3 regions of the Mesorhizobium shonense genome follow, and region 2 is predicted to be linked to each of the others. Evidence: predicted binding sites of a transcription regulator. Region 2 holds the regulator's gene; each other region holds the start of a gene.
What was found. The regulator PhoB, encoded in region 2, activates phosphate uptake and scavenging genes when phosphate is short. The targets are predictions, from matches to a motif close to TGTCATNNANCTGTCAT.
Positions count from the first base shown of each region.

Region 1: the regulator PhoB is predicted to act here: its motif matches at 2,281-2,297, upstream of olsB (l-ornithine N(alpha)-acyltransferase).
Region 3: the regulator PhoB is predicted to act here: its motif matches at 2,386-2,402, upstream of ABID26_RS17250 (DUF1045 domain-containing protein).

Region 1 is NZ_JBEPLM010000010.1:114,555-118,997, forward strand. It holds gene ABID26_RS24040 (PAS domain-containing sensor histidine kinase) at 1-2,164, shown strand, start outside; gene olsB (l-ornithine N(alpha)-acyltransferase) at 2,363-3,235, shown strand; gene ABID26_RS24050 (trimeric intracellular cation channel family protein) at 3,320-3,952, opposite strand; gene grpE (nucleotide exchange factor GrpE) at 4,051-4,443, opposite strand, start outside.
Region 2 is NZ_JBEPLM010000012.1:235,874-240,316, forward strand. It holds gene xylF (D-xylose ABC transporter substrate-binding protein) at 1-602, opposite strand, end outside; gene ABID26_RS27135 (ROK family transcriptional regulator) at 867-2,108, shown strand; gene phoB (phosphate regulon transcriptional regulator PhoB) at 2,434-3,123, opposite strand; gene phoU (phosphate signaling complex protein PhoU) at 3,141-3,848, opposite strand; gene pstB (phosphate ABC transporter ATP-binding protein PstB) at 3,867-4,443, opposite strand, start outside.
Region 3 is NZ_JBEPLM010000006.1:41,465-45,907, reverse strand. It holds gene phnN (phosphonate metabolism protein/1,5-bisphosphokinase (PRPP-forming) PhnN) at 1-448, opposite strand, end outside; gene ABID26_RS17255 (alpha-D-ribose 1-methylphosphonate 5-triphosphate diphosphatase) at 445-1,584, opposite strand; gene ABID26_RS17250 (DUF1045 domain-containing protein) at 1,641-2,348, opposite strand; gene iolB (5-deoxy-glucuronate isomerase) at 2,778-3,590, opposite strand; gene ABID26_RS17240 (DUF3329 domain-containing protein) at 3,968-4,180, opposite strand; gene iolE (myo-inosose-2 dehydratase) at 4,245-4,443, opposite strand, start outside.

The DNA.
Region 1 (4,443 bases), on a different contig from region 2:
AGCGGACAGCCGTGAAGGCCTGCCGTTCCTGACGATCGTCGCCATCGCCGTGCTGGCCGGGCTGGCGCATCTCACCGGAGCGCCGATCTTCATCACCGTCGGCCTGCTGGCGAGCGGCCTCGGCAGCCTCGCCATGCATCTGCGCAACAGGAACACGGAGCGCCGCACCACGGCTCTTCTCGACGAGACCGCCGCCCGCAGCCGCGCCGAGATCGAGACGCTCGCCGACCGCATGTGGGAGATGCAGGAGAGCGAGGAGCGTTTTCGTGGCCTGATCGATGCGCTCGGCGATCTCGTCGTCCATCGCGACCGCGACGGCCATATCGTCTATGCCAACAAGGTGTTCGCCTCGCTTGTCGACACAGACCAGCGCGACCTTGCCGGCAAGACGCTTTCCGAGCTCGGCATAGATGTCGGCGTCGTGCCCGACGCCGCCTTCTCGGACCACGAATGCCTGAGCTCCACCGATGTCGCCGTCCGCACGCCGAACGGACCGCGCTGGTTCTCCTGGATCGAGCTCTCGGTGCGCGACAAGGATACGGGCGCGGTGTCGCACCGGGCTATCGCGCGCGACATCACCGCCCGCAAGCGCGCCGAATCCTCGCTGATTACCGCCCGCGAGCGGGCCGAATATGCAAGCCAGGCCAAGTCGCGCTTCCTCGCCACCGTCAGCCACGAGATCCGCACGCCGATGAACGGCATCATGGGCATGGCGAAGCTGCTTGCCGACACCGACCTGTCGCCGGAGCAGCGCACCTATGTCGGCGCCGTCTCCACCTCCGCAAGCGCGCTTCTTGCGCTGATCGAGGACCTTCTCGACTATTCCAAGATCGAGGCCGGCCGCTTCGATCCCGAGCCGCAGCCGACCTCGCTGCGCGAAATCGCCGACAACATCATCGAGCTCCTGGCGGCGAGAGCCTTCTCCAAGAACATCGGTCTTGGCTGTTATGTCGAGCCCGACGTGCCGCAGATGATCACCGCCGATCCCGGCCGCGTGCGCCAGGTGCTACTCAATCTCATCGGCAACGCCGTCAAATTCACCGACGCCGGCGGCGTTCTGCTCACCGTCGCGCGCGCCCGCACCGAGAGCACCGACCGCATCTGCTTCACCATCGCCGACACAGGTCCGGGACTGCGCGAAGAGGACATGGAGCGCATTTTCGAGGAGTTCGAGCAATCCGACGGCACCTCGACAAGGGTGCATGGCGGCGCCGGTCTCGGCCTTGCCATCTCCAAGCGGCTGGTGATCGCCATGGGCGGCACGATCTCGGTTTCGAGCCGGCTCGGCGAAGGGTCCGAATTCGTCTTCGATATCCCCGCCACCGCGGCGACCGAGCCGCCGCCGCATCGCCACAATATCCTCTCGGACCGGCGCGCGGTGATCGTGTCGAAAAACGCGGTCGAGGCCGATGCCATCGCCCGCGCCATCCGCGCCCATGGCGGCGCCGTCGATATCGCCGCGACGCCGGGCCAGGCCGCTTCGTTTGCCGCCGGCTGCAACGTGCTTCTGATCGATGCCGCGCTTGAAAACAGCGACGGCCGTTTGCTGAAGCGCCTGCGCGAGAGCGGCTTTGTCGATTGCGAGGCCATCACCCTGATCGCTCCGACCGATCGCGGCATGCTTGGCGAGTTCCGCGCCAACGGCTACGCGACGTTCCTCGCCCGGCCGGTGCGCGGCGAAACGCTGCTGCGTGTGCTGTTGACCAGCCATGTGGCGGCGCCGGCCGAGCCGCAGCCGAAACCCCGCGGTGCCGCGTCCGCGCGCCGCCGCGATCAGGGCCTGTCCGTGCTGATCGCCGAGGACAACGACATCAATGCAATGCTTGCCCGCGCCACGCTGCTCAAGGCCGGGCATCGCGTCAAGATCGTCGGCAACGGCAAGGCCGCGGTCGAGGCCGTAACCGATGCCGGGCTCAAGCATCGTTTCGACGTGGTTCTGATGGACCTGCACATGCCGGTGATGGACGGGCTGGACGCGATCGCCGCCATCCGCCGCCATGAGGAAGCGCTTGCCGTGCCGCCGATCCCGATCATGGTGCTTTCGGCCGACAGCCAGGAAAAGACGCGCCACACCGTGCTGGCTCACGGCGCCAGCGGCTTCGTCACCAAGCCCCTCGACCCCGATGCGCTCGTCCAGGCCGTCGAAGGCCAGGTTGCGGCGTAACGATTTTTTTGGTTTCGCGAACACCTTGGATTGCCTGGCTTTCGCAGCCGTAACATAGCCGGTTGAAGGTATTGCCCAGCCGACGAAGTATTGCCGGGCTCGCCGTATCACGGTACTGTCACAATCCTGTTGCACCTACACCGTATCCCCGTGCCAAGAGGGATGGCTCGAAGGAGAGAATCACTCGTGCATACAGTAATGCCTGAATGCGACACTCGGCCGAACGCCAGCGCTTTGCTCGGCGCGCGTACCGCCGACGCCGTCGCAAGCGGCGCACCGCTGGGCCGTATCGGCAACCTTGAAGTGCGTCTCGCCCGCAACGAGGCCGAGATCGCCGCCGCCCAGGAAGTGCGCTACCGGGTATTCTATGACGAGCTTGGCGCGAGGAAGGATTTGTTCCAGGCGCAGGACCGGCGCGATGCCGATCGCTTCGACCCGCTCTGCGATCACCTTTTGGTGTTCGACACGTCGCTTCCCGGTCCCGAGCACCGCCGCATTGTCGGCACCTACCGCCTTTTGCGGCAGGAGATCGCCACGGCCGCCGGCGGCTTCTACTCCGAGGGCGAGTTCGAGTTGACCAAGCTGGTCGCGCGCCATCCGGGCCAGCGCTTCCTTGAGCTCGGCCGCTCCTGTGTGCTGCCGGAATACCGCTCCAAGCGCACCATCGAGGCGCTCTGGCAAGGCATCTGGGCCTATATCAACCACTATGGTATCGGCGTGATGACCGGCTGCGCCTCCTTCCATGGCATCGTGCCGGCGGCCCATGCCGAGGCGCTCACCTATCTCGCCCATCATTGCCGCACCAACCAGGCCTGGGATGTCAAGGCGGTCGCGGGCCGCTACTGCTCGATGGACCTGATGCCGATCGAGGCCGTCAACGCCAAGGCGGCGATCGCCGCCATGCCGCCGCTGGTCAAAGGCTACCTGCGCGTCGGCGCCCGCATCGGCGACGGCTGCGTCATCGACCACGAATTCTCGACCGTCGATGTCTTCGTCGTCATGCCCGTCAAGGAAATCGGCGCCCGCTACGTCAACTACTATGGCGGTGAAGGGCAGCGCTTTGCTGCGTGAGAATAGCGAATAGCGAAAGAAATAAACGATGTTGGGTTGGTCACAACAACCCTATTCGCTACTCGCTACTCGCTATTCGCTCCCTCACGGAATATCTTCCGGCCTCCGGCCGGGCCGGCTTTTGTAGGCAGGAAACGACCAGCCGAATTTGAGCGCTCCCCCGCGTACCAGGAAAGCGGCCGCGAAGCCGAGCAGGCTGGATGGGAGCGCCGCCATGCCGATAAGGTCGCAAAGCGTGAAGAGCGCCGCCCCCGCAAGCGCCGCCGTGACATAGATCTCGGGTCTCAACAGCACAGACGGCTCGCCGGCGAGCAGGTCGCGCAATATGCCGCCGAAGGTCGCCGTGAGCACTCCGGTGATGACCGATACGACCGGCGAGCCCGTGATCGCCAGCCCCTTTGCAGCCCCCATCACCGCAAAGGCGGCAAGCCCGATCGCGTCGAGCCAGAGCAAGAGCTTATAGCGGGATTCGACGCGATGGGCGCTGAAGAAGACAAGCACCGCCACGACGGCGCAGATCAGCACATAACCGCTATTGGCGACCCAGAACACCGGCAGGTTGAGGATGACGTCGCGCAGCGTCCCGCCGCCGATGCCGGTGACGCTGGCCAGGAACAGGAAGCCGATGATGTCGAGTTCCTTGCGCGACGCGGCAAGCGCGCCCGTCGCCGCGAAAACCGCGACGCCGGCGTAGTCGAGCAGTTCGATCGGATTCATGGTGAGCGAGTAGTGAGTAGCGAATAGTGAGTAGTGGTGAATAACACGGTTCGTACCGGCTTCCCTACTCGCTATTCCCTATTCGCTACTCACTCTCTTCACGCATCCTTCTCGGCCTGCTCGTTCACCGGGCCCGGTTCGACCTTTGCCTCGCTTGCCGCCTTCGGGCCGCCCTTGGCGACGCCGACCATCGCGGGCCTCAAGACGCGCTCGCCGATCGAATAGCCGGGTTGCACGACCTGGACGACGGTGCCGGCCGCAACGTCGGCGTTGGGCACCTCGAACATCGCCTGGTGGAAGTTCGGATCGAACTTCTCGCCCTCGGGCGCGAGCTTCTTCACGCCGTGCCGCTCCAGCGCCGACAGCATGGCGCGCTCGGTGAGGTCGACGCCTTCGATCAACGCCTTGAAGCCGGCATCGCCCGCGGCCTTGGCCTCGGCGGGAATGGCATCCAGCGCGCGGCGCAGATTGTCCGACACCGACAGCATATC
Region 2 (4,443 bases):
ATGTTCTTCTGCGCGTTGGCAGGCAGCCAGCCGTCGGTATAGGCCTCGCCGACATTCTTGACCTTGCCGCTGTCGATGGCCTCCTTCAGCACTTCCATCGAGCCCGAGAACAGGAAATCGGCATTCGGATCGGAGCCCGAGCCCTTGATGAAGACGTAGTTGCCTTCGGGCTTGGCCTTGAACACCTCGCGGGCCTGCATGCGGCCGACTTCCTTGTTGTCGAAGGTCAGGTAGAACACGTCCTTGTTCTCGATCAGGCGGTCGTAGCCGACGACCGGAATGCCTTCGTCCAGCGCCTTCTGCACCGCCGGGCCGATCGCGGAAGCGTCCTGCGCCAGGATGATCAGCGCGTTGGCGCCCTGCGAGATCAGGCTCTCGACGTCGGTCAGCTGCTTGCCCGGATTGGACTGCGCGTCGGCCGAGATATATTTGTCGCCGGCGGCCTCGATGGCCTTCTTCATCGCCGCCTCGTCGGTCTTCCAGCGCTCTTCCTGGAAATTCGACCACGAGACGCCGATCACCTTGTCCTTCGCCTCTGCGACCGACGCCAGCGTCAGCGACATGGCGACACCCGCCAGAACGGCGGCTGCGAATCTCTTCATGATTTCCTCCCTGCGCCCTTGCGGCGCGACCCAAACTGGCCCGAAGACCGGTACAGAGGCTTTTTTTCGAGCCTCGAAAAAATACTGATGCAACGCCGAAGCGCTGTCAACTGCGATTCTGATGGTTTTTGAGGTGCCGCAAACTTTTTTTCGAGCTCCGCAATAAATAATGACAGTCCCGGCAGCTTCTGCCAGTATCCCTGGCACGTCGGCGACGGCCCATGGCATGATGAGAAGGCCGCGACGCCCGGGAGGAAGGAAGAGATGTCGGTCGGAATCCGCCACGACGACCTGCGCCGGCGCAACCGCGCCATGGTGCTCTCGGCCGTGCGCCGGGCCGGCCAGCCGTCGCGCACGGAAATCGCCGCGACCACCGGGCTCAGCCACTCGACGATTTCGGCGATCTCGGCAGACCTCATCCAGGAAGGCATCCTGGCCGAGAGCAAGCCGAGCGAGACCGCGTCGCTGAAGCGCGGCCGGCCGCAGGTCGGCCTCGCCCTCAACCCCGAGGCGGCCGCGGTGGTGACGGTGGTGCTGTCGCTGAATTTCCTCTCCGTCGCCGTCATCGACTATGCCGGCCAGGTCATCGCCGAGGAGCAACGGCGTCTCGACACCCTCACCATGCCGCGCGACGAGCTGATCGGCGAATGCACGGCGATCGTCCGGCGCCGGCTGGAAGACCCCGATCTCGATGTCGCCAGCGTCGCGCGCATCGCCATGGGCATCCAGGGCATCACCGATTCCCATGCCCGCGCCATGCTGTGGTCGCCGATCACGCCTTTGACCGACATTCCCTTTGCCGACATCCTGGAAAAGGAGTTCGGCATTCCCGCCACCATGGAGAACGACTGCAACATGATGGCGGTGGCGCTGCAATGGCGCGACCCCGACCGCTATCGCGACAATTTCATCGCCATCCTGCTCTCGCACGGCATCGGCATGGGCCTGGTGCTGAAGGGCGAGCTGTTCACCGGCACCCATTCTTCCGGCGGTGAGTTCGGCCACATGATCCACCGCCCGGGCGGCGCGCTTTGCCGTTGCGGACGCCGCGGCTGCGTCGAGGCCTACGCCGGCAACTACGCCATCTGGCGCAGCGCCATGAAGATGAGCGAGGACGCCGAGCCGGTCGACGTCGGCGACGCCGACATGCGGGCTCTTGCCGCGAAGGCGCGTGAAAAAGACGGGCCGGAGCGCGAGGCCTATCGCCGGGCGGGCGAGGCGCTCGGCTTTGGGCTGGGCAGCCTGTTCGCGCTGATCGACCCGGCGCCGGTCGCCATGGTCGGCGTCAGCGCGGCGGCTTTCGACCTGATCGAGCCGGCGCTGCGGGAAGCCATCGCCCAGACCGCCGGCGGCCAGCACTCCAAATCGATCTCCTTCGACACCGAGCCGAACGAATTGCCGCTGATCCGCGAAGGCTGCGCCATGCGCGCGCTGAGCTTCGTCGACCAGGAGATTTTCGCGCCGGGCGCCCAAGCGCGAGCGGGGATGGGCAAGAACGTAGCCTGATCAGCCTTGAAGTGATCGTTGGGTTCCGTGTCCTGCCAGGCGCCGGAGATTAGCGAAAGCCCCGCAGCTTCGTCATTCCAGGGCGAAGCAGGAGCGAAGCTCCGTCGCGGAGACCCTGGAATCCATGCCGTTACCTCGGACGCAGGGCGCGGAGCAGAATTCTGCACCGCCGCGGCGCGTGGAAGTCACGGCATGGATCCTCGGGTCTTCGCCGCGTCGCTACGCTCCTTGCTCCGCCCGTGGATGACGAAGCAAAAGCGTCTCGGCTACTCCCCAGCGTGGATGTTGGAAGTGCATAACCTGTCAGAACATCGGTGCCTGAAACTTAATCCTCGCGGATCGCGTAGCCAGCCCCGCGTATCGTGCGGATGACGTCGGGCATGCGGCCGTTGTTGACCGCCTTGCGCAGGCGTCCGACATGCACGTCCACGGTGCGCTCGTCGATATAGATCGTCTCGCCCCAGACATTGTCGAGCAGCTGGCTGCGCGAGAACACGCGGCCGGGATGCCGCATCATGAATTCGAGCAGCCGGAACTCGGTTGGGCCGAGCCTGATCTCGCTCTTCTTGCGGTAGACGCGGTGCGATTCACGGTCGAGCACGATGTCGCCGACCTTGAGCACGCTGGACAGCACCTCCGGCTTGGCACGGCGCAACAGCGCCTTGACCCTGGCCATGAATTCCGGCGTCGAGAACGGCTTGACCAGGTAGTCGTCGGCCCCCGTCGAGAGGCCGCGCACCCTGTCGCTTTCCTCGCCGCGCGCGGTCAGCATGATGATCGGCAGCCGTTCGGTCTCCGGCCGCATCCTGAGGCGCCGGCAAAGCTCGATGCCGGAAACCGCCGGCACCATCCAGTCGAGCACCAGAAGGTCGGGCACGTTCTCCTGCAGGCGGATCTCGGCCTCGTCGCCGCGGGTCACCACCTCGACCTGATAACCCTCGGATTCGAGATTGTAGCGGAGCAGCACCCCCAGCGGCTCCTCGTCCTCCACCACCATGATGCGTGGGGCGATCATTTGTCAGGCACCTTTGCTCAGGCCGCCGGCGCCGACATCGCCGTCTCGTCCTGCTTCGGACGATTCGCGGGCAATTGGGTGCCGGTCAGCACGTAATAGGCATTCTCGGCGATGTTGGTGACATGGTCGCCGATGCGCTCCAGATTCTTGGCGCAGAACAGGAGATGCGTACAGGCCGTGATGTTGCGCGGATCCTCCATCATGTAGGTCAAAAGCTCGCGGAAGACGGAGGTGTATTTGACGTCGACGCGCTCGTCGTCGTTCCGGAGCTTGGCAAGCGCCGTGGCGTCGCCCGCGGTGTACTCCTCGATCACGCCCTGGACCTGGATCAGCACCAGCTGCGCCATCGAGTCGATGGAATGCGACAGGTCGCGCGGCGCCGCGCTGACGCCGACCGAGCCGACCCGCTTGGCGATGTTCTTGGCGAGATCGCCGATGCGCTCGAGGTCGCCGGCCATGCGGATCGCGCCGACCACGCTGCGCAGGTCGTCGGCCATCGGCTGGCGCTTGGCGATCAGCGTGATGGCGCGGTCGTCGAGCTCGCGCTGGCGCGCGTCCATGATGGCGTCGTCGGAGACGACGCGCTGCGCCAAAGCATTGTCGGAATTGAGCAGAGCCTTGGTCGAGGCGCCGACCATCGAGCCGGCAAGATCGCCCATGTCACGGATGAGCCGGCTGATCTGCCCGAGATCCTCGTCGAAGGAAGCGACCGTATGGGCCATGATTTATGTCCTCGTATGAACTCAGCCGAAGCGGCCGGTGATGTAGTCCTGCGTGCGCTTCTCGCGGGGCGAGGTGAAGATCTTCTCGGTCCGGTCGAACTCGACCAGCTCGCCCAAATACATGAACGCCGTCTGCCGCGACACGCGCGCCGCCTGCTGCATGTTGTGGGTGACGATCACGATCGTGTAGTCGGCCTGCAGTTCGTCGATCAGTTCCTCGATCTTGGCGGTCGACAAAGGATCGAGCGCCGAGGCCGGCTCGTCGAGCAGGATGACCTCCGGCTTCACCGCCACCGTGCGGGCGATGCAGAGCCGCTGCTGCTGGCCGCCGGAAAGGCTCTGGCCGCTGGCGTTGAGCTTGTCCTTGACCTCGTTCCACAGCGCCGCGCGCTTCAGCGCCTGCTCGACGCGGTTGTCCATCTCGGCCTTGCTGATCTTCTCATACAGCCTGACGCCGAAGGCGATGTTCTCGTAGATCGACATCGGGAACGGCGTCGGCTTCTGGAACACCATGCCGATCTTGGTCCTGAGCAGGTTGAGGTCCTGCGAACGGTCGAGGATGTTCTTGCCGTCGAGCAGCACCTGGCCCTCGGCGCTC
Region 3 (4,443 bases), on a different contig from region 2:
GCGCCGCCAGCCGCTCGGCGAGGATTTCCGGCGTCGCGGTGATCTCGACCACCGCAAGATTGGCGTAGCGCTCGCGCAACACCGGGATGACGGCGCGTGAGACGTTGGCCACCGCGACATGGCCGTTGGCGACCGCCCAGTCGACATCGGCCGGCAGGCCGTAGCGCAGGCCATGAGCGTCCCAGCAGATGGCGAAGGCGCCGTCGGCCTCCGCCTCGGCGAAGGCGGCGTCGGCCAGCGTGTCGTGATCCTCGCTGGCGGAATCGCTCGGCCGCGTTATGACGCGGCGCACGAATTCCAGCCGCGTCTCGCCGGCAAAGCGCGCTTTGGCGTAGCCGATCACCGTGTCCTTGCCGGCGCCGCTCGGACCGACGACCGCGACGAAGACGCCGTTGCGGATGGGAAGGGTCTCAGTCAGTTCGCGTTCGATCAACGCCGAAACCATCATGCGACACGCCTGCCCTGGCGCCACACGGTGCGCACGACCGGCACGTGATCGTCGACGCGCACGCGCACCAGATCGGCGCGGCGGCCCGGCTCGATGATGCCGCGATCGGTGAGGCCGACCGCTTCGGCCGGGTTCTTCGAGACCATGGCGACCGCTTGCGGCAGCGAGATGCCTTCGACGACGTCGCCGAGGAAGAAGGCCGACTGGATCAGGCTGAAGGGGATGTAGTCGGACGACAGGATGTCGAGCAGGCCGTCGCCGGCGAGCGCCCTGGCCGAGACATTGCCGGAATGCGAGGCGCCGCGCATGACGTTGGGCGCGCCCATCAGCACGCCGAGGCCTGCCGCCTTCGAGGCCCTTGCCGCCTCTTCGGTGGTCGGGAATTCGGCGACGCGCACGCCTTGCGCAATCGCCTCGTCGACATGGCCGGCCGTCGCGTCGTCATGGCTGGCGAGCACGATGCCGCGCTCCTGGCAGGCGGCGGAGATGAAGACGCGGTTCGGGCCGGAATTGCTGGCCGATTCCGCCATCCGCTTCTCGCAGAATTTCTGGAAGTCGCGGTCGGTCAGCTTCAGCTTGCGCTGATAGTAATAGGCATAGGTCTCGAGGTTGACGAACTGGCGCTGGCCCGGCGCATGGTCCATCAGCGAGGCGAGCTTCACCCGGTCGTCGGTCTCGAAATTGGCGAAGGCCTCGAGGCAGTCCGGCGCCGAGACCTCGCAGCGCAGATGGATGAAATGGTCGGCCCTGAGCCGATCCTGTCTGACGCTGTCCTCGATGGCGTCGGCGAGCTTGCGAACGTCGTCGGACTTCAGGTCGGCATCCTCATCCATGCCGACGCGCAAGGCATCGAGCACGGTGGTGATGCCGGCGGTCGCTACCTGCGCGTCATGGGCAAGCACGGCGGCGATCGGGTTCCAGCGCACTTTCGGACGCGGCGCGTAGTGGCCTTCGAGATGGTCGGTGTGCAGTTCGACGAGACCCGGGATGATGTAATCGCCGCCCATGTCTTCGCCGACACGGGTGGCGCCCGGCTCGATCGCGGCAATAAGGCCATCGCGCAGCAGCAGCGAGCCCTCGACGATCTCGTCGGGCAGCAGTATGCGGGCATTGTTCAAAACGGTCTCGGCGGTCATTTCAGGCAGTCCTATCTCAAGCGATCCATATCGGGCGGTCGTAGCGGGTGGTCAAATCAGGCGGTTTTTCTGGCCGGGCGGCGGCCAAGCGCATGGTGGGAGAGCACCATGAAAGGGGCACCCGGTTCGGTCTCGACGAAGAGCGTCAGCGCATCCACCGGAACCGGGTGCGGCAGCACGTCCGCGAACAGGCTGTCGATTGCTGCACGAAGACGTGGGCTTTCCTGTGGCCCGACGCGGCCGGACAGCGTCATGTGGAAGCGGAACGTCTCGAAAACGTAAGGATAGCCCCACTGGCAGAGGTTGCGGAACTCGTCCGGCTTCAACGAATCGGGGCTGCGGCGCTCGATCTCGGCTTCGGTCAGCGGCGCGCGGAAGCGGTCGAAGGCGCGCACGACCTCGCCGGCAAAGCCATTGAGCGGAGGCAACGGCGCCTCCGGCACCAGCGCGAAAAAGCCGTCGATCTGGCCGACGACGAGGCGGGGAATGACGACCGGCGACGTGACTTCGGCGAAATTGTCGAGCGCTTCGCGAAGCGACGCCTCCGTCTCGTTCGGCGCCAGCCCGAACGGCGCCTTCAGCGTCGCATGGAACCCGTAGCGCCGCGCCGAGGCGGTGTGGAACGCAACTTCCGCCGCCGACAGCTCAGCCACAGCCTCGACCGGCCGCGCCGCCGCGCCGAAAGGGTCGCGGCCGAGCCAATTGGCGGCGATGCGCGCCAGCGGCTCGTCCTGCCGTGGGGTGAAATAGATGGCGTAGCGCATGAAAGAACCTCGTCAGACCCCGCCATAGGTGATTTCCATGACGGATTGACGAAGCTTTCATGGGTTTTCGAAGGCAGACAGACCCTGGCGGTCCTTAGCCGACGATTTTCCCGAACTGGACCAATAGCTTTGCATTGCCGGCCGATTTGAATTCGCCCGTCACCCTTTCAGGCGTCGGCGCCGCCCCTCACCTGCCTGCCGGCATCCTCTCCCCGTATAGTGGCGGGGAGAGGGGCGCTCTCATCGTCGGTTTCGCCAATCACCAGCGTTGCAAGAAGGCGCTGCGGTTGCGACCAGCCCCTTCTCCCCGTCACTATACGGGGAGAAGGTCCCGGCAGGGGGATGAGGGGCGGCGCCTACTCTGAAAATTGTCGCTTCCTAACAAGGGACTATCTGTCATCTGCCGTCAAACGATGACATCCAGAACCCTCACGCCTTCATCAGCCACTCGTGTTCGGTAGCGTTGTGGAATTTCCACGTCCGTTTGGGGCCGGCCATGACGTTGAGATAATAGAGATCGTAGCCGTGGCAGGCCGCGCAAGGGTGGTAGCCCTTCGGCACCAGCACGACATCGCCGTCCTCGATCGCTATCGCCTCGTCCAGGTCGCGCACGCCGTTCCTGTCGGCGTCGGTGTAGACACGCTGGAAGGCAAAGCCCTGCGGCGGGTTGAGGCGATGGTAATAGGTCTCCTCGAGATAGGATTCCGCAGGGAGATTGTCCTGGTCGTGCTTGTGCGGCGGATAGCTCGATGTGTGGCCGCCGGGCGTGATCACCTCGACCACCAGCAGCGAATCGGCCGGCTTGCCCTCGGGCAGGATGTTGGTGACGTAGCGGGTGTTGGTGCCCTTGCCGCGCACTTCCTGGCCGAGATCGTCGGGTGAAATGACGCGGGCGGGCAGGCCGCCGCCGAGGCCCGGCGCCGAGCAGACGGCGAGCTCAAGCTCGGTGTCGGCGGTCACCGACCAGTCGGATCCTTGCGGCACATAGACCGACCAGGGCTTGCCCTCGAAGGGCGACATGCGCGCGCCGAGCAGCCCGAGATCCTTGCCGCTGGCTGAGGCCTTGCCCTTGCCGGTGACGAAAACCAGGCAGACCTCGCGATCGCCCGTCTTGCCGGCCGCCGTTTCGCCCGGCCGCAGACGGTGAAGATCGAAACCCACGTAAGTCCAGCCGGCGCTTTGCGGCGTGACGTGAGCGACATGGCCGTGGCCCTTGTCGGCCTTGACGAGCAGTTTCGACATTTTTGTCTCCTATCCATATCGGCTTCGGCCGGTTGCTGCCCCGGAGGTTTCGCCGGCTGAAAGATCGGGCGCAAACCTTCGGGATTGGCCGAAGCCTCCAAACTTCGTCATCCTAGGGCGAAGCAGGAGCGAAGCTCCGTCGCGAAGACCCTAGGATCCATTCCGTAACCTTGGCCGAAGGGTGCAGCGGAGCAGAATTCTGCACCGCGGCGGCTGTTTTGACGTCACGGCATGGATCCTCGGGTCTGCGCGCGTCGCTTCGCTCCTTGCTCCGCCCGTGGATGACGATGCGAAAAGCGTTTCAGCCAATCGCCAATGCATCCGATCCGCCATGCGCGCGCTGTCCGATCCGTGAGACTCCCATCCCATGAACCGCTTCATTCCTTCGGCTCGGCCGGAGGTTTGGTCTCCTCGGCCGGCTTGTAGAGATAGAAGAACTGCCACACCGCGTAACCGGCGAAGCCGAGCGCAATGACGCCCCAGAAGGGCGTGCCGGAGGCGAACTCGATCACCGACCAGACCAGGCAGACCGCGACGACGGCGATGCGCCGCCACAACGGCCGGAAGAAGGGGTGCTCATAGTCTTTCATCGCGCCAATCCAGGATTTGCCCAAAGCGCAACGGATAAACCGCGCGCCAGGCCAAATCCACCGTTTATGCCGGGAAGCCCTGCGTCTCCACCGTGTAGCCGGCGGCCGTCATCACCCGCATCAGCTCCTTGTGGCCGACCTCAGCCATCTTGAGCGGCGGGTTCTTCTTCGGATCCTGCTCCGCCTCGACCACGAACCAGCCTTCATAGCCATAATCGGCGAAGCGCTGCACGATGGCGCCGAAATCGAGCGAGCCGTCGCCC